4 regions of the Streptomyces sp. NPDC006552 genome follow, and region 1 is predicted to be linked to each of the others. Evidence: riboswitches for the same ligand, from Rfam matches in the RefSeq annotation. Region 1 holds a riboswitch; each other region holds the start of a gene.
The links. Region 1 has a riboswitch for thiamine pyrophosphate ahead of ABZY33_RS21585 (thiamine ABC transporter substrate-binding protein). Riboswitches for the same ligand answer to the same signal wherever they lie in the genome.
Positions count from the first base shown of each region.

Region 2: it holds a riboswitch for thiamine pyrophosphate, as region 1 does, so the genes downstream of both, thiC (phosphomethylpyrimidine synthase ThiC) here and ABZY33_RS21585 (thiamine ABC transporter substrate-binding protein) in region 1, are expected to answer to the same signal.
Region 3: it holds a riboswitch for thiamine pyrophosphate, as region 1 does, so the genes downstream of both, thiO (glycine oxidase ThiO) here and ABZY33_RS21585 (thiamine ABC transporter substrate-binding protein) in region 1, are expected to answer to the same signal.
Region 4: it holds a riboswitch for thiamine pyrophosphate, as region 1 does, so the genes downstream of both, ABZY33_RS04835 (cytosine permease) here and ABZY33_RS21585 (thiamine ABC transporter substrate-binding protein) in region 1, are expected to answer to the same signal.

Region 1 is NZ_JBEXOS010000037.1:41,896-45,978, forward strand. It holds gene ABZY33_RS21575 (hypothetical protein) at 1-624, opposite strand, end outside; gene rlmN (23S rRNA (adenine(2503)-C(2))-methyltransferase RlmN) at 925-2,031, shown strand; TPP riboswitch at 2,056-2,172, shown strand; gene ABZY33_RS21585 (thiamine ABC transporter substrate-binding protein) at 2,254-3,360, shown strand; gene ABZY33_RS21590 (iron ABC transporter permease) at 3,336-4,083, shown strand, end outside.
Region 2 is NZ_JBEXOS010000004.1:121,228-125,310, reverse strand. It holds gene ABZY33_RS04105 (SsgA family sporulation/cell division regulator) at 1-154, shown strand, start outside; gene ABZY33_RS04100 (YibE/F family protein) at 226-1,599, opposite strand; TPP riboswitch at 1,671-1,835, shown strand; gene thiC (phosphomethylpyrimidine synthase ThiC) at 1,828-3,606, shown strand; gene ABZY33_RS04090 (hypothetical protein) at 3,682-4,083, opposite strand, start outside.
Region 3 is NZ_JBEXOS010000091.1:17,942-22,024, reverse strand. It holds gene ABZY33_RS33250 (FAD-dependent oxidoreductase) at 1-1,095, opposite strand, end outside; TPP riboswitch at 1,257-1,370, shown strand; gene thiO (glycine oxidase ThiO) at 1,368-2,582, shown strand; gene thiS (sulfur carrier protein ThiS) at 2,579-2,779, shown strand; gene ABZY33_RS33235 (thiazole synthase) at 2,787-3,581, shown strand; gene pknB (Stk1 family PASTA domain-containing Ser/Thr kinase) at 3,654-4,083, shown strand, end outside.
Region 4 is NZ_JBEXOS010000005.1:69,448-73,530, reverse strand. It holds gene ABZY33_RS04840 (methyltransferase) at 1-107, opposite strand, end outside; gene ABZY33_RS04835 (cytosine permease) at 220-1,644, opposite strand; TPP riboswitch at 1,636-1,736, opposite strand; gene ABZY33_RS04830 (aspartate/glutamate racemase family protein) at 1,847-2,548, shown strand; gene ABZY33_RS04825 (DUF4097 family beta strand repeat-containing protein) at 2,770-3,492, shown strand; gene ABZY33_RS04820 (alanine--tRNA ligase-related protein) at 3,510-4,083, opposite strand, start outside.

The DNA.
Region 1 (4,083 bases):
ATGTTCCCAGTCCGCGACAGCCCCTGGTGGGGACGGGGGGACTTTGCGCCGCCACAGGAGAACCACTCCCGCCACCAGTACGCCGAATGTCCCCCACGCCATCCAGTCTGCTTCCGGTGCTGCGGAGCGATTCGTCCACGTGTTGTGAAAACCGACCGAAGACACCGCCAGCATCAGCAACACAAAGATCGCTGCGACCAGGATGAGCCTGCGGAAAAAACGCACCTCGCCGTGGGAATTACGTTCATACGCCAGAAGTAGCCAAGCCAGGCCGGCGATCACGACGATTGCGTCGGCGGCCAGAATGGCTCCAGCGAACAGCTGCTCGACCAAGGCCCGCTTGCACACCAGTTCGCCGGAGGTCAGTGCGTACAAGTAGGCGGCGATCGCAAGCCCGAAGAAGCTGGGTAACAGCAGGCGTAGGCCGCGGGACGCATGCCCGTCACTGCCCGCCGCGTTCTTCTGGCCGATGACCATCACCACACCGGAAAACACGAAGCCGGCGAAGATTCCGCAGAACGCGCTGAGAGATTCGGCGGAGCCGATGGGATTCCAGTCTCCAGGTCCCTTCGTGCAAGTGTCCGGTATGAACTTCCCGGAAAGGGCGACCGTGAGCAGTGTCATGCGCGGGATAGTGCCAGCGGATCATGATGGTTGTCACCGGCAGCGGGCGGATTCTCTTAATGGATGTGCGTAGGCGAGCTGAACTTGTCCACACTGTCCACCCGGGTTTCTGTAGCGTCCCGCCTTCACAGATGATCGGTGCGACGGGTGCAGATCTGAGGAGCGTTGAGGGGTGACCTTCGGGGGCATGGAACGGTCTTGTTGCTTTTCGTGCCCTGGCCGGCTCCGCTGCTGCCGCTGAACCCCACCACAGGATGCCGAGGACGGTCACCCCCATCCATCTGCGACACTGGTACAGCCATGCCTAAGCCCGGAGAACTCACTTTCGTCGCCCCCCGCGCAGCCAAGAAGCCGCCGCGGCACCTCGCCGACCTCTCGCCCGCCGAGCGGAAGGAAGCCGTCGCCGCGATCGGGGAGAAGCCGTTTCGCGCCAAGCAGCTGTCGCAGCACTACTTCGCGCGGTACGCGCACGACCCCGCCGAGTGGACCGACATCCCCGCCGGGTCGCGCGAGAAGCTGCGGGAGGCGTTGCTGCCCGAGCTGATGACCGTCGTGCGGCACCTCTCGACCGACCAGGACACCACGCGCAAGACCCTGTGGCGGCTGTTCGACGGGACGCTCGTCGAGTCCGTGCTGATGCGCTACCCGGACCGTGTGACGATGTGCATCTCGTCGCAGGCCGGGTGCGGGATGAACTGTCCGTTCTGCGCCACCGGGCAGGCCGGTCTCGACCGGAACCTGTCGACCGGCGAGATCGTGCACCAGATCGTCGACGGGATGCGGGCGCTGCGCGACGGGGAGATCCCCGGCGGCCCGGCGCGGCTGAGCAACATCGTCTTCATGGGGATGGGCGAGCCGCTCGCCAACTACAAGCGCGTCGTGCAGGCCATCCGCGCGCTGACCGACCCCGAGCCGGACGGGCTCGGCCTCTCGCAGCGCGGCATCACCGTGTCGACGGTCGGGCTCGTCCCTGCCATCAACCGGTTCGCCGACGAGGGCTTCAAGTGCCGTCTCGCCATCTCGCTGCACGCCCCCGACGACGAGCTGCGCGACACCCTCGTACCGGTCAACACACGGTGGAAGGTGCGGGAGGTGCTCGACGCCGGGTTCGAGTACGCGGCCAGGTCCGGGCGCCGGCTCTCCATCGAGTACGCGCTGATCCGCGACATCAACGACCAGGCGTGGCGCGGCGACCGGCTCGGCCGGATGCTCAAGGGCAAGCCGGTGCACGTCAACCTCATCCCGCTCAACCCGACGCCCGGCTCGAAGTGGACCGCCTCGCGGCCCGAGGACGAGAAGGCGTTCGTCGACGCGATCGCCGCGCACGGGGTGCCCGTCACCATCCGCGACACCCGTGGCCAGGAGATCGACGGGGCGTGTGGTCAGCTCGCCGCCACCGAGCGGTAGCCTGGGGCCCGTACCCACATCTTCATATTCCGACAGGGGAGCGCCACAGCGCTGAGAGTGCGGCACCGAAGCAGGACAGGCCGCAGACCCTCTGAACCTCGCCCGGGTCATTCCGGGTAGGAAGTTCGGTCATCACTCATGCTGTTGCGCCCTGCCCGGCGGTCCTCAGGGGTCGCCGGGCAGGGCCGCGTCTTCTCCTGGTCATTCCAGGAGGAATTCGTAATGAGCACCACCAGCACCACCAGCACCACGCGTAGGACGACGTCCGTGGTCGTCGCCGTCGGCTGCGTCCTCGGGATGCTCGCGCTGTCCGCCTGCGGGTCGTCCGGCGAAGGGACCTCCGGTGAGTCCGCGACCGTCACCCTCGTCAGCCACGACTCGTGGGCCGTCTCCAAGAACGTCCTGAAGGACTTCGAGAAGAAGTCCGGCTACCAGGTCAAGGTGCTGGAGGACGGCGACGCCGGGCAGGCCGTCAACAAGGCGATCCTGTCCAAGGGGAACCCGCAGGGCGACGTCTTCTTCGGTGTCGACAACACCTTGCTGTCCCGTGCGCTCGACAACGGGATCTTCGCCCCGTACCGGGCCAAGGGACTGGAACGGGTGCCCAGCGAGTACCAGCTCGACGTCGCGAAGCACCGCGTCACCCCGGTCGACACCGGCGACATCTGCGTCAACTACGACAAGGAGTACTTCGCGCGGCACAAGCTGGCGGTGCCGTCCTCGTTCGCCGATCTGGCCAAGCCCGCGTACAAGAACCTGCTGGTCACCGAGAACGCGGCCACCTCCTCGCCCGGCCTCGGCTTCCTGCTCGGCTCCGCCGCGAAGTACGGCGGCGACGGCTGGCAGGGGTACTGGAAGAAGCTCGTCGCCAACGGCGTGCAGGTCGTCGACGGCTGGGACCAGGCCTACAACGAGGAGTTCAGCGGCAGCGCCGGCGGCAAGAAGGCCGGCGGCGAGCGTCCGCTCGTCGTCTCGTACGCCTCCTCGCCGCCCGCCGAGGCGATCTACGCCGACCCGCAGCCGAAGACGTCGCCGGTCGGGGTCGCCACCGGGACCTGCTTCCGGCAGGTCGAGTTCGCCGGGCTGCTCGACGGGGCGAAGAACGAGAAGGGCGGCCGGGCGCTGCTCGACTTCCTGATCTCGAAGGAGTTCCAGCAGGACATGCCGCTCAACATGTTCGTCGACCCGGTGACCGAGGACGCCTCCGCGCCCGCCGACTACCGCAAGTACGCGGTGCGGGTCGGGGACCCCGAGACCATGAGCCCGCGCACGATCGCGGACCACCGGGACGACTGGGTCAAGTCGTGGACCTCGCTCGTCCGCAAGTGACCGCCACGGTCCGGCCGCGCGGCGGGAGCGCGGCGCGGCTCGGCCTGATGGCGGTGCCCGTCGCGTTCTTCGCCGTCTTCTTCGCCTACCCGGTCCTCGCCATCGTCCGGCGGGGGCTGCTCGTCGGCGGCGCCTGGCAGTTCGGGCGGATCGTGGACGTGCTGGGGCAGTCCGACATCCGGCACGTCCTGTGGTTCACGGTCTGGCAGGCCCTCGCCTCGACCGCCCTGACGCTACTGATCGGGCTGCCGGGCGCGTACGTGTTCGCCCGGCTCGACTTTCCCGGCAAGCAGCTGCTGCGGGCCGTCGTCACCGTGCCGTTCGTCCTGCCGACCGTCGTCGTGGGCACGGCGTTCCTGGCGCTGCTCGGCCGGGGCGGGCTGCTCGACGCGGTGTGGGGCGTACGGCTCGACACCACGGTGTGGGCGATCCTGCTCGCGCACGTCTTCTTCAACTACGCCGTGGTCGTGCGGACCGTCGGCGGGCTGTGGGCGCAGCTCGATCCGCGGCAGGAGGAGGCCGCGCGGATGCTCGGCGCCTCCCGGTTCGCGGCCTGGCGCACGGTGACGCTGCCCGCCCTCGGACCGGCCGTGGCGGCGGCGGCCCTGATGGTCTTCCTGTTCACCTTCACCTCCTTCGGGGTCGTGCAGATCCTCGGCGGCCCCGGTTACTCCACGCTCGAAGTGGAGATCTACCGGCAGACCGCGCAGATCTTCGACCTGT
Region 2 (4,083 bases), on a different contig from region 1:
GCTGTTCCGGGTCGGCGTCGCACCCCTCATCGCGTTCCTCGACCGCACCGACAAGCTCGTGCCGCTCGGCCAGGAACAGGCCCTCTGCGACTACGAGGCCGAACTCGACGAGGCGCTCGACCGGATCCTCGCCGAGGAGCAGAACGCCGGCTGATCACCGGCCGTCACCAGGGCGTTCGGCGTAACGCTTCAGCAGCGCGGTGCACCCGAGCCGTTCCGCGCCGCTCAGTGCTTGCGCCGCCGCCCTCTGCCGCCGCGGGCCGCGGCCGCCACCGCACGCCCCCGGGTCTCCGGCCGGTCGGCGGCGACCACCAGCGCGGCCAGCGCGGTGGTCACCGGAACCGCGGCCACCAGGCCGATCGAACCGACCAGCGTGCGCACGATCTCCTCGGCCACCAGCTCGCTGTTGGCGACCTCGACCACACTGCTCTGCGCGATCGAGAAGAGCAGCAGCAGCGGCAGCGCCGCGCCCGCGTACGCGAGCACCAGCGTGTTGACGACGGACGCGATGTGGTCGCGGCCGATCCGGATGCCCGCCCGGTACAGCCCGCGCCAGCCCATCGCGGGGTTGGCCTCGTGCAGCTCCCACACCGCGGACGTCTGGGTCACCGTCACATCGTCCAGGACACCGAGCGAGCCGATGATGACGCCGGCGAGCAGCAGACCACTCATGTCGATGTGCGGGTACAGGCCGTGGATCAGACCGGTGTTGTCGTCCGTGTTGCCGGTCAGCGCCGCCCAGCCGATGAACAGCGAGCCCAACAGGCCGATGAGCAGCAGCGATACGAGAGTGCCGAGGACGGCGACCGAGGTCCGGGCCGTCAGTCCGTGGCACAGGTAGAGCGCGATCAGCATGATGGCGCTCGCCCCGACGACCGCCACCACCAGCGGGTTCGACCCCTGGAGGATCGCCGGGAGGATGAACAGCGTCAGGACCAGAAAGCTCACCGCCAGCGCGACCAGAGCCATGACACCGCGCAGCCGGCCCACGACGACCACCACGACGGCGAAGATTCCGGCCAGCAGCGCCATCGGGAACTTACGGTTCACATCGGTGACCGAGTACTGCAGGTTCTCCGGTGCATCCGGCGCGTAGGCCACGATCACCCGCTGGCCCGCACGCAGTTGGCGTGGCGAGTCCGGCTGGACGACCTCGGTGAACGTGCGTCCCTTGTCCTTGCCGGTGTCGATCCGGATGGACGCCTTCCCACACGTGCCGGTGGCCTGCTGCTGCGCCGACGAGCCCTCAGCCGTGGAGGTGTCGCCGGTCGGGGTCTCCCCCGAGGCGTTCACGGACTTGCAGTCGACCTTCTCGACCGTGGAGACCGTGGCCTGCTGTGTCTGCCGGTCGAAGCCGACCCCCGTGCGCTCGTGTGCCGGGGCGCCACCGGGCCACAGGACCACCAGACCGACGACGACCGCGACGGAGAACGGCACGAGGACGGCCGCGATGACCTTGCGCAGGTGCTGGGAGACGGGCGCGGCCGGGCCGTGGCTGTGCGAATGACCGTGTCCGTGGCCACCGCCGCCAGGGCCCGACGGGCCTGGCCCGTGCGGGGGTTGGGGCGGCGGAGGCGGGGGCTGCTGGGTGGTGGTCACCGCCCGATCATCGCAAGAACGACAGGGGCCCTCTGTTCAACGCGTCCGAAGGGACGCTAGCGTGGAGGCACCTTTGCACACGCGGGAGCTCGGAGCACCGGGCTGAGAGGGCGCTGACCTTCGTCCCGGCGTGTTTCACGTGAAACAGCGTGGAGCGCCGCCGACGAACATCGCTGCGTCGACCGCCGAACCTGTTACCGGGTAATGCCGGCGTAGGGAGTAGGTCTCATGACCACAACGGACGCACGCACGCCTGTCTCCAGCGGCTCACAGCCGGAGGCCGGGAAGTCCATCGGCTGGCACAAGGGGTACATCCGGGGTTCGCGCCCCGACCTCAACGTGCCGGTCCGCCAGGTGCACCTCACCAACGGCCAGGCCGTCACGCTGTACGACACCTCCGGCCCGTACACCGATCCGACCGTCGACACCGACGTCCGCCGGGGGCTCGCCCCCCTCCGAGAGAACTGGATCATCGCCCGCGGCGACACCGAGGAGTACGCGGGCCGGCCCGCCCGTCCGGAGGACGACGGCATCAAGCACACGTCGCCGCGCGGCGGGCTGCGCAACCTCGACGCGGTCTTCCCCGGCCGGCCGCGCCAGCCGCGCCGCGGCCGGACCGGCGAGCCCGTGACCCAGCTCGCGTACGCCCGGCGAGGCGAGATCACCCCGGAGATGGAGTACGTGGCCCTCCGGGAGAACGTCGCGCCGGAGGTCGTCCGCGAGGAGATCGCGGCGGGGCGCGCGGTCCTGCCCGCCAATGTGAACCACCCGGAGATCGAGCCGATGATCATCGGCAAGCGGTTCCTGGTGAAGGTCAACGCCAACATCGGCAACTCCGCCGTCACCTCGTCCATCGAGGAGGAGGTGGAGAAGATGACGTGGGCGACCCGCTGGGGCGCCGACACCGTCATGGACCTCTCCACCGGCCGCAACATCCACACCACGCGCGAGTGGGTGCTGCGCAACTCCCCCGTCCCCATCGGCACCGTGCCGCTCTACCAGGCCCTGGAGAAGGTCGACGGCAAGGCCGAGGAGCTGACCTGGGAGATCTATAAGGACACGGTCGTCGAACAGGCCGAGCAGGGGGTGGACTACATGACGGTCCACGCCGGCGTGCGGCTGCCGTACGTCCCGCTGACCGCCAACCGCAAGACCGGCATCGTCTCGCGCGGCGGTTCGATCATGGCCGCGTGGTGCCTGGCCCACCACAAGGAGAGCTTCCTCTACGAGCACTTCGAGGAGCTGTGCGACATCCTCGCGGCGTACGACGTCACGTACTCCCTGGGTGACGGACTGCGCCCCGGCTCCATCGCCGACGCCAACGACGAGGCGCAGTTCGCCGAGCTCAGGACGCTCGGTGAGCTGAACACCGTGGCCAAGCGGCACGGTGTCCAGACCATGATCGAGGGCCCGGGCCACGTCCCGATGCACAAGATCAAGGAGAACATCGACCTCCAGCAGGAGATCTGCGAGGAGGCGCCGTTCTACACGCTCGGCCCGCTGACCACGGACGTTGCTCCGGCCTACGACCACATCACGTCCGGGATCGGCGCCGCGATGATCGCCTGGTGGGGCACGGCGATGCTCTGCTACGTCACGCCCAAGGAGCACCTGGGCCTGCCCAACCGCGACGACGTGAAGACCGGCGTCATCACGTACAAGATCGCGGCGCACGCGGCGGACCTCGCCAAGGGGCACCCGGGCGCGCAGGACTGGGACGACGCGCTCTCCGACGCCCGCTTCGAGTTCCGCTGGGAGGACCAGTTCAATCTGGCCCTCGATCCGGACACGGCCCGGGAGTTCCACGACGAGACGCTGCCCGCCGAACCGGCGAAGACCGCGCACTTCTGCTCGATGTGCGGTCCCAAGTTCTGCTCGATGAAGATCTCGCAGGACATCCGCCGCGAGCACGGCTCCACGAAGGCCGAGGTCGAGGCGGGCATGGAACAGAAGTCGAAGGAGTTCGCGGAAGCGGGCAACCGCGTCTATCTGCCGCTCGCCGACTGACCGTCCTGCGTCTCGGACAGCGGGCTCGGGGCGGGCGCCCCGAGCCCGGTCACGGCCCCGTGCCCGGCCCGGCGCTCAGTCGGGCCGGTGCTCGGGGCCGCCGTAGTCCGGGCTCGTGAAGTCCGGGCTGGAGTAGCCGGCGCGCTGTCCCGTGGCGGTGCCGCCGCCGTCGGGGCTGCTGAAACCCGGCCGGTTGTAGCCGAGCTGGGGCATGCGGCTGGGGCCGCCGCTCCGGCCGCCGAGCGCCCCGCCGGCCGGCGGCACCGCCTGCGCTTCCCGCAGGAACGGCAGGATGCCCCGCTCCAGCAACGCTTCGCCCCAGGCTTCTCTGGCGCGCGTCAGCTCCTTGTCGGCCTCGCTGTGGGCGTGGGCCGGCAGCGAGGTCGATCCGTTGCGCAGGGCCGTCAGGAGCAGGCAGACCGCGGCGACGAGGATGCCCGCGGCCGTGAGCGCCCCGAAGACCCAGCCGGCCGACAG
Region 3 (4,083 bases), on a different contig from region 1:
CGCGCGCAGCCAGCACACCGACCACGCGGCGCCGGCCGGGTCGCCGCGCCACACCGTGGTGTCGGCGGCGCGGTGGTGGCCCGCGTACTGCACGAAGCGGCCGAACTGCTCGGACCAGAAGTAGGGCACCGGGTCGTACACGGCCGGTGTCTCACCGATGATGTTCGCCGCGATCGTGCGCGGGCCCTGGAGGGCGTTGTCCCAGTGGTGGACCAGCAGCCGCTCCTGGTAGCGCCCCGAGGGGAACGACGAGCAGTCCCCCACCGCGTACACGTCGGGCCGGGAGGTGCGCAGGTGCGCGTCGGCCAGGACTTCGCGGTGGGCGCCCAGCTCGATGCCGGAGCCGGTCAGCCAGCCGGTGGCCGGGCGGGCGCCGATGCCGACGACGACGGCCCCGGCGGGCAGCCGCGTCCCGTCCTCCAGGACCACGGCGCCCGGCTCGACGGCGCGCACGCGCGCGTGGGTGCGCAGTTCGGCTCCCGCGTCCGCGTACCAGGCCGCCATGGGGGCCGCGATCTCGGCGGGCAGCGCCTCGGCCAGCGGGCGCCCGGCCGCCTCGACGACGGTGACGCGGCAGCCGGCCTCGCGGGCCGCGGTGGCGAACTCGGCGCCGATCCACCCGGCGCCCACGACCACCACGTCGTGCTGCCCGGCGAGGACCGGGCGCAGCCGCGCGGCGTCGTCGAGTGTGCGCAGCACGTGCACGGCCGGGTCGGAGCCGGTGCCGGGCAGCCGGACCGGTTCGGCGCCGGTGGCGACGACCAGGACGTCGTAGCCGACCGGGCCCGCGGCCGTGTCCAGCTCGTGGTCGCCGGTCCGCACCCCGGTGACCTCGCGGCCCAGCTCCAGGGTGACGCCGAGCGCCTCGAAGTCCACGTCGAAGGCCGAGCCGTCCGCCTTGCCCAGCAGGACGGCCTTGGACAGCGGCGGCCGGTCGTAGGGGCGGTGGGGTTCGGCGCCGAGCAGCGTGACGGCGCCGGCGAAGCCCTGTTCGCGCAGGGCCACCGCCGTCTGCACGCCGGCCATCCCCGCGCCGACGATGACGACGTGCCGCTGGTCCCGCGCTGTCCCGTTGCCGCTCCGCTGCTCGCTCACCGGGTCACCTTAGGCACCTGATCTTGCGTCGGTCAGCGATGCGGACCACTCCCGTGCCGTGACGTCCTGCACACGTGTCACCGGTTTAGCGGGCGCGGGGGCGGAGCAGGACGGGCGACCGTACTTACTGCGGCTCGCCGGCAGGAGTTAGGGTGACGGCGTAAAGCACTCGCGGGAGCCCGTACGCAGCGGGCTGAGAGGGAGGCTGGAGCGGCCTCCGACCGTACGAACCTGATCCGGGTCATGCCGGCGAAGGGAGGGGCTGGACGCCCATGCCGCGTACTCCGTCCGAAGCCACCGACGTCCTGGTCGTCGGGGGCGGCATCATCGGTCTGGTCACCGCCTGGCGGTCCGCGCAGCGCGGTCTGTCGGTCGCGGTCGTGGACCCCGCGCCGGGCGGCGGGGCCGCCCAGGTGGCGGCCGGCATGCTGGCCGCCGTCACCGAACTCCATTACGGCGAGCAGACGTTGCTCGGCCTCAATGTCGCCTCCGCGCGCCGCTATCCGCAGTTCGCCGCCGAGCTGTCCGAGGCGTCCGGCCAGGACCTCGGCTACCGCGCGTGCGGCACGCTGGCGGTCGCGCTGGACGCGGACGACCGGGCGCACCTGCGTGAACTGCACGCTCTGCAACAGAAGTCGGGGCTGGAGTCCGAGTGGCTGTCGGGCCGTGACTGCCGCCGCCTGGAGCCGATGCTCGCGCCGGGCGTGCGCGGGGGCCTGCGGGTCGACGGGGACCACCAGATCGACCCGAGAAGGCTCGCGAGCGCCCTCGTGACGGCCTGCGAGCGCGCGGGCGTCACGTTCCACCGGCGGTGGGCCGAGCGGCTCCATGTGGTCCGGGACCGGGCGTGCGGGGTGGTCCTCTCCGGTGACGGCGGCTCCGCGCCGGGCGCCGCCCTGCTCGCGGCCGACCAGATCGTGCTCGCGGCGGGCAGCCACAGCGGGCGGCTCGCGGGCGTCCCGGACGAGGTGGTGCCGCCGGTCCGCCCGGTCAAGGGCCAGGTCCTGCGCCTCACGGTGCCTCCGGGGTACGCGCCGTTCCTCAGCCGCACGGTCCGCGCGGTCGTCCGCGGCAGCCACCTGTACCTGGTGCCGCGCGTCAACGGTGAACTCGTCGTGGGCGCCACCAGCGAGGAACTGGGCTGGGACACCACGGTCACCGCGGGCGGCGTCTACGAGCTGCTGCGGGACGCCCACGAACTCGTCCCCGGCATCACGGAACTGCCGCTGACCGAGACCTGCGCGGGTCTGCGCCCCGGTTCGCCGGACAACGCCCCGCTGCTCGGCCCGACCGCCCTGCCCGGCCTCCTCCTGGCCACCGGCCACCACCGCAACGGCGTCCTGCTCACCCCGGTCACCGGGGACGTCATGGCGCAGGTCCTGGCCACCGGTGAACTCCCGGAGGAGGCCGCGGCGTTCACGCCCGGCCGGTTCTGCGGCCGGGTCCCCGGTGACCTCAGTGACGCCTCTCTGGAGCAGCCCGTATGAACGTCTTGCTCAACGGCGAGCCGCGCGCGGTGGCCGCCGGTCTCACCCTCGAAGCCCTCGTCACCACCCTCACCGCAGCGCACTCCGGCGTCGCCGCCGCCCTGAACGAGACCGTCGTCCCGCGCGCCCAGTGGGCCGCGACGGCGCTCCGTGACGGGGACCGCGTCGAAGTACTCACCGCCGTACAAGGAGGCTGACTCGTCCATGGCCGACGACGCTTTCGTCCTCGGGGGCACCACCTACTCCTCGCGCCTGATCATGGGCACGGGAGGCGCCCCGAGCCTCGACATCCTGGAACGCTCCCTGGCCGCTTCCGGCACCGAACTCACCACCGTGGCGATGCGCCGCGTGAACGCCTCGGTGCACGGCTCGGTCCTGTCGGTCCTGGAGAGACTCGACATCCAGGTCCTGCCCAACACGGCGGGCTGCTTCACCGCGGGCGAGGCGGTCCTCACCGCCCGCCTCGCGCGGGAGGCGCTCGGCACCAGCCTGGTGAAGCTGGAGGTCATCGCCGACGAACGCACGCTGCTGCCGGACCCGGTCGAGACCCTGGACGCCGCCGAGACCCTCGTCGACGACGGGTTCACGGTCCTGCCCTACACCAGCGACGATCCGGTCCTGGCCCGCAAGCTGGAGGACGTGGGGTGCGCGGCGGTGATGCCGCTCGGCTCGCCCATCGGTTCCGGACTCGGCATCCGCAATCCGCACAATTTCCAGCTGATCACCGAGCGCGCGCGCGTGCCGGTGATCCTGGACGCCGGAGCGGGCACCGCCTCGGACGTGGCGTTCGCCATGGAGCTGGGGTGTGCGGGGGTGATGCTCGCCTCGGCGGTGACGCGGGCGCAGGAGCCGGTGCTGATGGCCGAGGGCATGCGGCACGCGGTGGAGGCGGGCCGGCTGGCGTTCCGCGCGGGGCGCATCCCCAAGCGGCACTTCGCGCAGGCCTCCTCGCCCACCGAGGGCCGGGCGCACCTCGATCCCGAGCGCCCCGCCTTCTGACCGGGTCACAGCTCTGCTGCAGTCCGGATGCGGGCCGGGGCCCTGTCGGTCCCTCCTCGTAGACTCACCTGCGTGGACACGACCCTTCAGGACCCGTTGCTCGGGCACGTGCTCGACGGCCGGTACCGCGTCGACGCACGGATCGCGGTCGGCGGGATGGCCACGGTCTACCGGGCCGTGGACACCCGCCTCGACCGCGTGCTCGCGCTCAAGGTGATGCATCCTTCGCTGGCGACGGACGTGGCGTTCGTCGAGCGGTTCATCCGCGAGGCCAAGTCGGTGGCCCGCCTCGCGCACCCGAACGTGGTGGGGGTCTTCGACCAGGGCGCCGACGGCGCGTACGTCTATCTGGCGATGGAGTACGTCGCGGGCTGCACGCTCCGCGACGTCCTGCGCGACCGCGGCGCCCTGCGGCCCCGCGCCGCGCTCGACATCCTGGAGCCGGTGCTCGCCGCGCTCGGGGCGGCGCACCGCGCGGGCTTCGTGCACCGCGACATGAAGC
Region 4 (4,083 bases), on a different contig from region 1:
TCGAGGATCTGGGCGAGCTCGTCGTCCTGCGGCGTCGCGTCGTGGGCGTGGGTGTGGGTGTGGGCGGAGGTTCCGTGGTGGTGACCTGCGGGTCCGGGGTGCGTCATGGGTTCGACGGTACGGGCGTTCCCCTTGGCGCATAAGGTCTTGCGCATAACGCAAGAAGGTTCCGGTTCCGGCGGCGCCGTACGCAAAAACCGCAGGTGGGCGCCGCACCTGTCAGCCCCTGCCGGTACTGCCGCTCTCCCGCAGCCCGAACGGCACGTAAACGGCGAGCGCGGTGACGAAGGCGACGTAGTAGCCGAGGTCCGCGCCGTGCAGCGCCTGTGCCACGGGGCCGACGTAGAGGCTCGTGTCCATGAACGGCACCGTGGCGGCGAACGCGGCCAGGAACGCCACCAGCGCGGGCAGGACCGGCTGCCGCCGGGCCTCCTCCGCCGCGAGGTCCACGGCGGCGCCCCCGCGCGCGCGGGCGCGGGCCCGCCAGTCGACGAGGACGACCGCGACGAAGCCGGGGATCCAGTACCCCACGAACAGGAGCACGTTCTGGAAGCGGGCGGCGGTGTCCGCGGCGTGCATCCACAGCACCAGCGGGAAGCCGAGGAGAGCGGCGAGCGCGGCGGCGAGGGGGCGCGGCAGGCGGACGCCGATCACCTGGAGGGCGAGGGAGCCGCTGTAGTCGTTCATCGCGTTGCTGCACAGCGCGGCCAGCGCCACGGCCAGGAGCCCGACCGAGCCGACCACTCCCCCGCCCAGCAGCGTGTCGACGCCCTGCGCGGTCTGGTCGGTGAAGACGGACGCGCCCCACAGTCCGAGGGCCTGCACCGCGGTGAACGACACGACGACACCGGCGAGCGTGCACCAGAACATGCGGGAGGCGGAGGTGGCCCGGGGCAGGTAGCGGCTGAAGTCGCTGGCGTAGGGGGCCCAGGAGAGCGTGAGGCTCAGCGCGATGGTGGTGGTCAGGGCGAACGCACCGAGCCGGTCGGCCCCGTGGGCGCTCCCGTGGCCGGCGGGGGTGACGCCCGCATGGGCCAGGCGCAGGGCCAGGGCGCAGAAGGCGACCGCGAGGACGGCCGTCATCCACTTCTGGAGGCGGTGGATCGCCTCATAACCCAGCGCGCCGAACGCCCCCTGGGCGGCCATCATCACGAGGGCCCCCAGCCAGAACGGCCAGCCGCACAGCCGGGCGAGCGCGTCCCCGCCGAACAGTCCGATGAGCGCGTCCCAGGCGATGGAGGACAGCCACTGGAGCGTGCCCGGCACGACGACCGCCCGGCCGAACGCCAGCCGGGCCAGCGGCAGTTGACCCGCGCCGGTGCGGCTGCCCCAGGTGCCGAGATAGGCGGTGGGCACGGCTCCGAGCACGGTGCCCAGGACGACGGCCGCCAGCGCGGTGGCGAAGTCCAGGCCCAGGGCGATGCCGACGGTGCCGGTGAAGACGCCGCTCATGGTCAGGTTCGGGGCGAACCACACGGTGAACAGCCGTCCGGCGCCACCGTACCGGTGGCTCCCGGGGACCGGGGCGATGCCGCGCGATTCCGGGCGCCAGTCCCCCGGCGCGGCGGGCATCCGCCCGTCGAAGGCGGTCGCGCCCGGCCGCGGGGCGGCATGCGGTTCCGTGGAAGCGTGCGGCATCGACATCGCTGACATCCCTCCGCCAGTGCTAACTGGTTCAGGTTCTACGGGTGTGATCTCAGCCCCGTCGCGGTCGCGGGGCACCCCGTGTCGGGCAGTACCGCTGCGAAGACTAACCGCTGCCCGGGTGGGCACCGTAGCCGCCCCCGACCGCTGCGATAAGGCTTGCTTATACCCTGCCCGGCACGCGTAGAGTCCGCTTATGCGTATGAGGACCATCGGGCTGATCGGCGGCATGAGCTGGGAGTCGACGGCGGAGTACTACCGGCTGCTGAACGAGCTGACGCGCGAGCGGCTCGGCGGGCTGCACTCCGCTCCGTGCGTGCTGTACTCCGTGGACTTCGCGGAGATCGAGCGATTGCAGGTCGTGGGGGACTGGGAGGCCGCGGGCCGGATCCTCGCCGAGGCCGCCCGGCGCCTCGAAGCGGCCGGTGCGGAGCTGTTGCTCCTGTGCACGAACACGATGCACAAGGTCGCCGACCAGGTGCAGGCCGCCACGGCCGTCCCCCTGCTCCACCTGGCCGACGCGACTGCGGGCGCCGTGCGAGCGGCGGGGCTGGAGCGGGTGGGTCTGCTCGGCACCGCGTTCACCATGGAGCAGGACTTCTACCGGGGCCGGCTCGCACAGGCGGGCCTCGACGTGCTCGTCCCCGACGAGGCCGGGCGGGCCCTCGTCCACCGGGTGATCTACGAGGAGTTGTGCCTCGGCGTGGTCCGTGACGCGTCGCGCACCGCGTACCAGGAGGTCATCGCCGGGCTGGTCGCGTCCGGTGCCCAAGGGATCGTCCTGGGCTGCACCGAGATCGAGTTGCTGATCGGGGCGCAGGACAGCCCCGTCCCCGTCTTCCCCACGGCGCGGCTGCACGCGCAGGCGGCGGTGCGCGAAGCGCTGGGCGACGGTACTCCTTGAACCGCCGTCTCCACGTTTGGACCTCCCGGTTGAGGGGAGTCCGTGCGACGGCGGTCCCGATCCGAGTCCCTCCCGGGAGGGTTCGGCAGTGAGCCCGCCGCCCCGCTCTCCGCACTTATGGGCGGAGAGCGGGGCGCCTGCGCCCGCTCTACGGGTGAGCAAGGCGCCGTTCGGGGCAGTTGGTCGGGATGAAGGCTGCGATGAAGTCATCCTCCCGGCGCTTGGCCGCCGGAGCCGTCGGGTTCGCCGTGCTTCCTCTTCTGGCCGGGTGCGCAGGAGGCGGCGAGCGGCCCCGGTCCCCGGCCGAGGGCGTCGCGCCGGCCGTCTCGGGTCTGCGGCTGACGGTCACCACGGACAACGGTGTGCGCCTGCGGCCGACGGACGGTGACCGGGTGGGCGTCGATCCGGCCGTGGCCCACCACTGGTCCCGCCAGGGCCGCACCCAGGTGCTCGATCTGTCGTGCCGCGGGCACGGCCGGCCGTGCCCGCGCATGCCGGAGATCGACGTGCCCGCCGACACCGCGGTGACCGTCACCGCCCGCAACGCCGGCATCGACGCCGCCGGAGTCACCGGCGCCCTGGACCTCACCACCGTCAACGGCGATGTGACGGTGGCCGGTTCGGGCACGAAGGACGCGGCGCTGCGGCTCACGACGCGCAACGGCTCCGTGCGGGCCACCACGCTCCGCGCCGGCGGCCTGTACGCCCGGACGGTCAACGGCGACGTCACGCTCGACTGCGCCACCGCCCCGCGTCAGGTCTCGGGCCGGACCGTCAACGGCTCCGTGGACGTCACCGTCCCGCACGGCTCCCCCGCCTACCGGGTGCGGGCCACGACCGACAACGGCCGCCCCGCCCCCGCGGTACCCACCGAGGGCGCCCGGCCCGACCGCACCATGACCCTCACCACGGTCAACGGCGACGTCCGGGCCGCCCGCGACTGACCCCGCCCCGGCCCGCCCTACGAGTCCTGCGGCCGCAGGCTCAGCACCAGGTCCCGGGGCAGCCCGTGCGTGTCGTGCAGGTAGTGCAGCTCCTCCTCGCCGAGCGGGCCCCGGAAGCGGGGACGGGCGAGCACCTGCCGGCCGCGTTCGAGGAGACGGCGGAAGCGGCGCTCCTCGTCGAGCAGGACCCGGCGCACGTCGTCGGGGTCCGTCGGCTGCCCGAAGTGGTCGCGCGTGTGCCCGTACAAATCGCCCGGCAGGTCCCCCAGTCGCCGCGTGGGATCGTCGCGCCACAGCACGGTGAGGACACGGCGCACCAGCCGGCGCAGCACGTACCCGCGGCCGGTGTTGCCGGGGCGCACCCCGTCCCCGACGACCACCATGGCCGAGCGCAGATGGTCGCAGACGAGGCGGGAGGACGGCTCGTCGAGGTGCCAGAGGCCGGGGACGCGCTCCCGCCAGGGGGTGAAGACATCGCATTCGAACACCGAGGTTCTGCCCTGGAGCAGTCCGGCCAGCCGTTCCACGCCGAGCCCGGTGTCCACGTTGCGCTGCGGCAGCGGGACGAGTGAGCCGTCGGGCAGCCTGCGG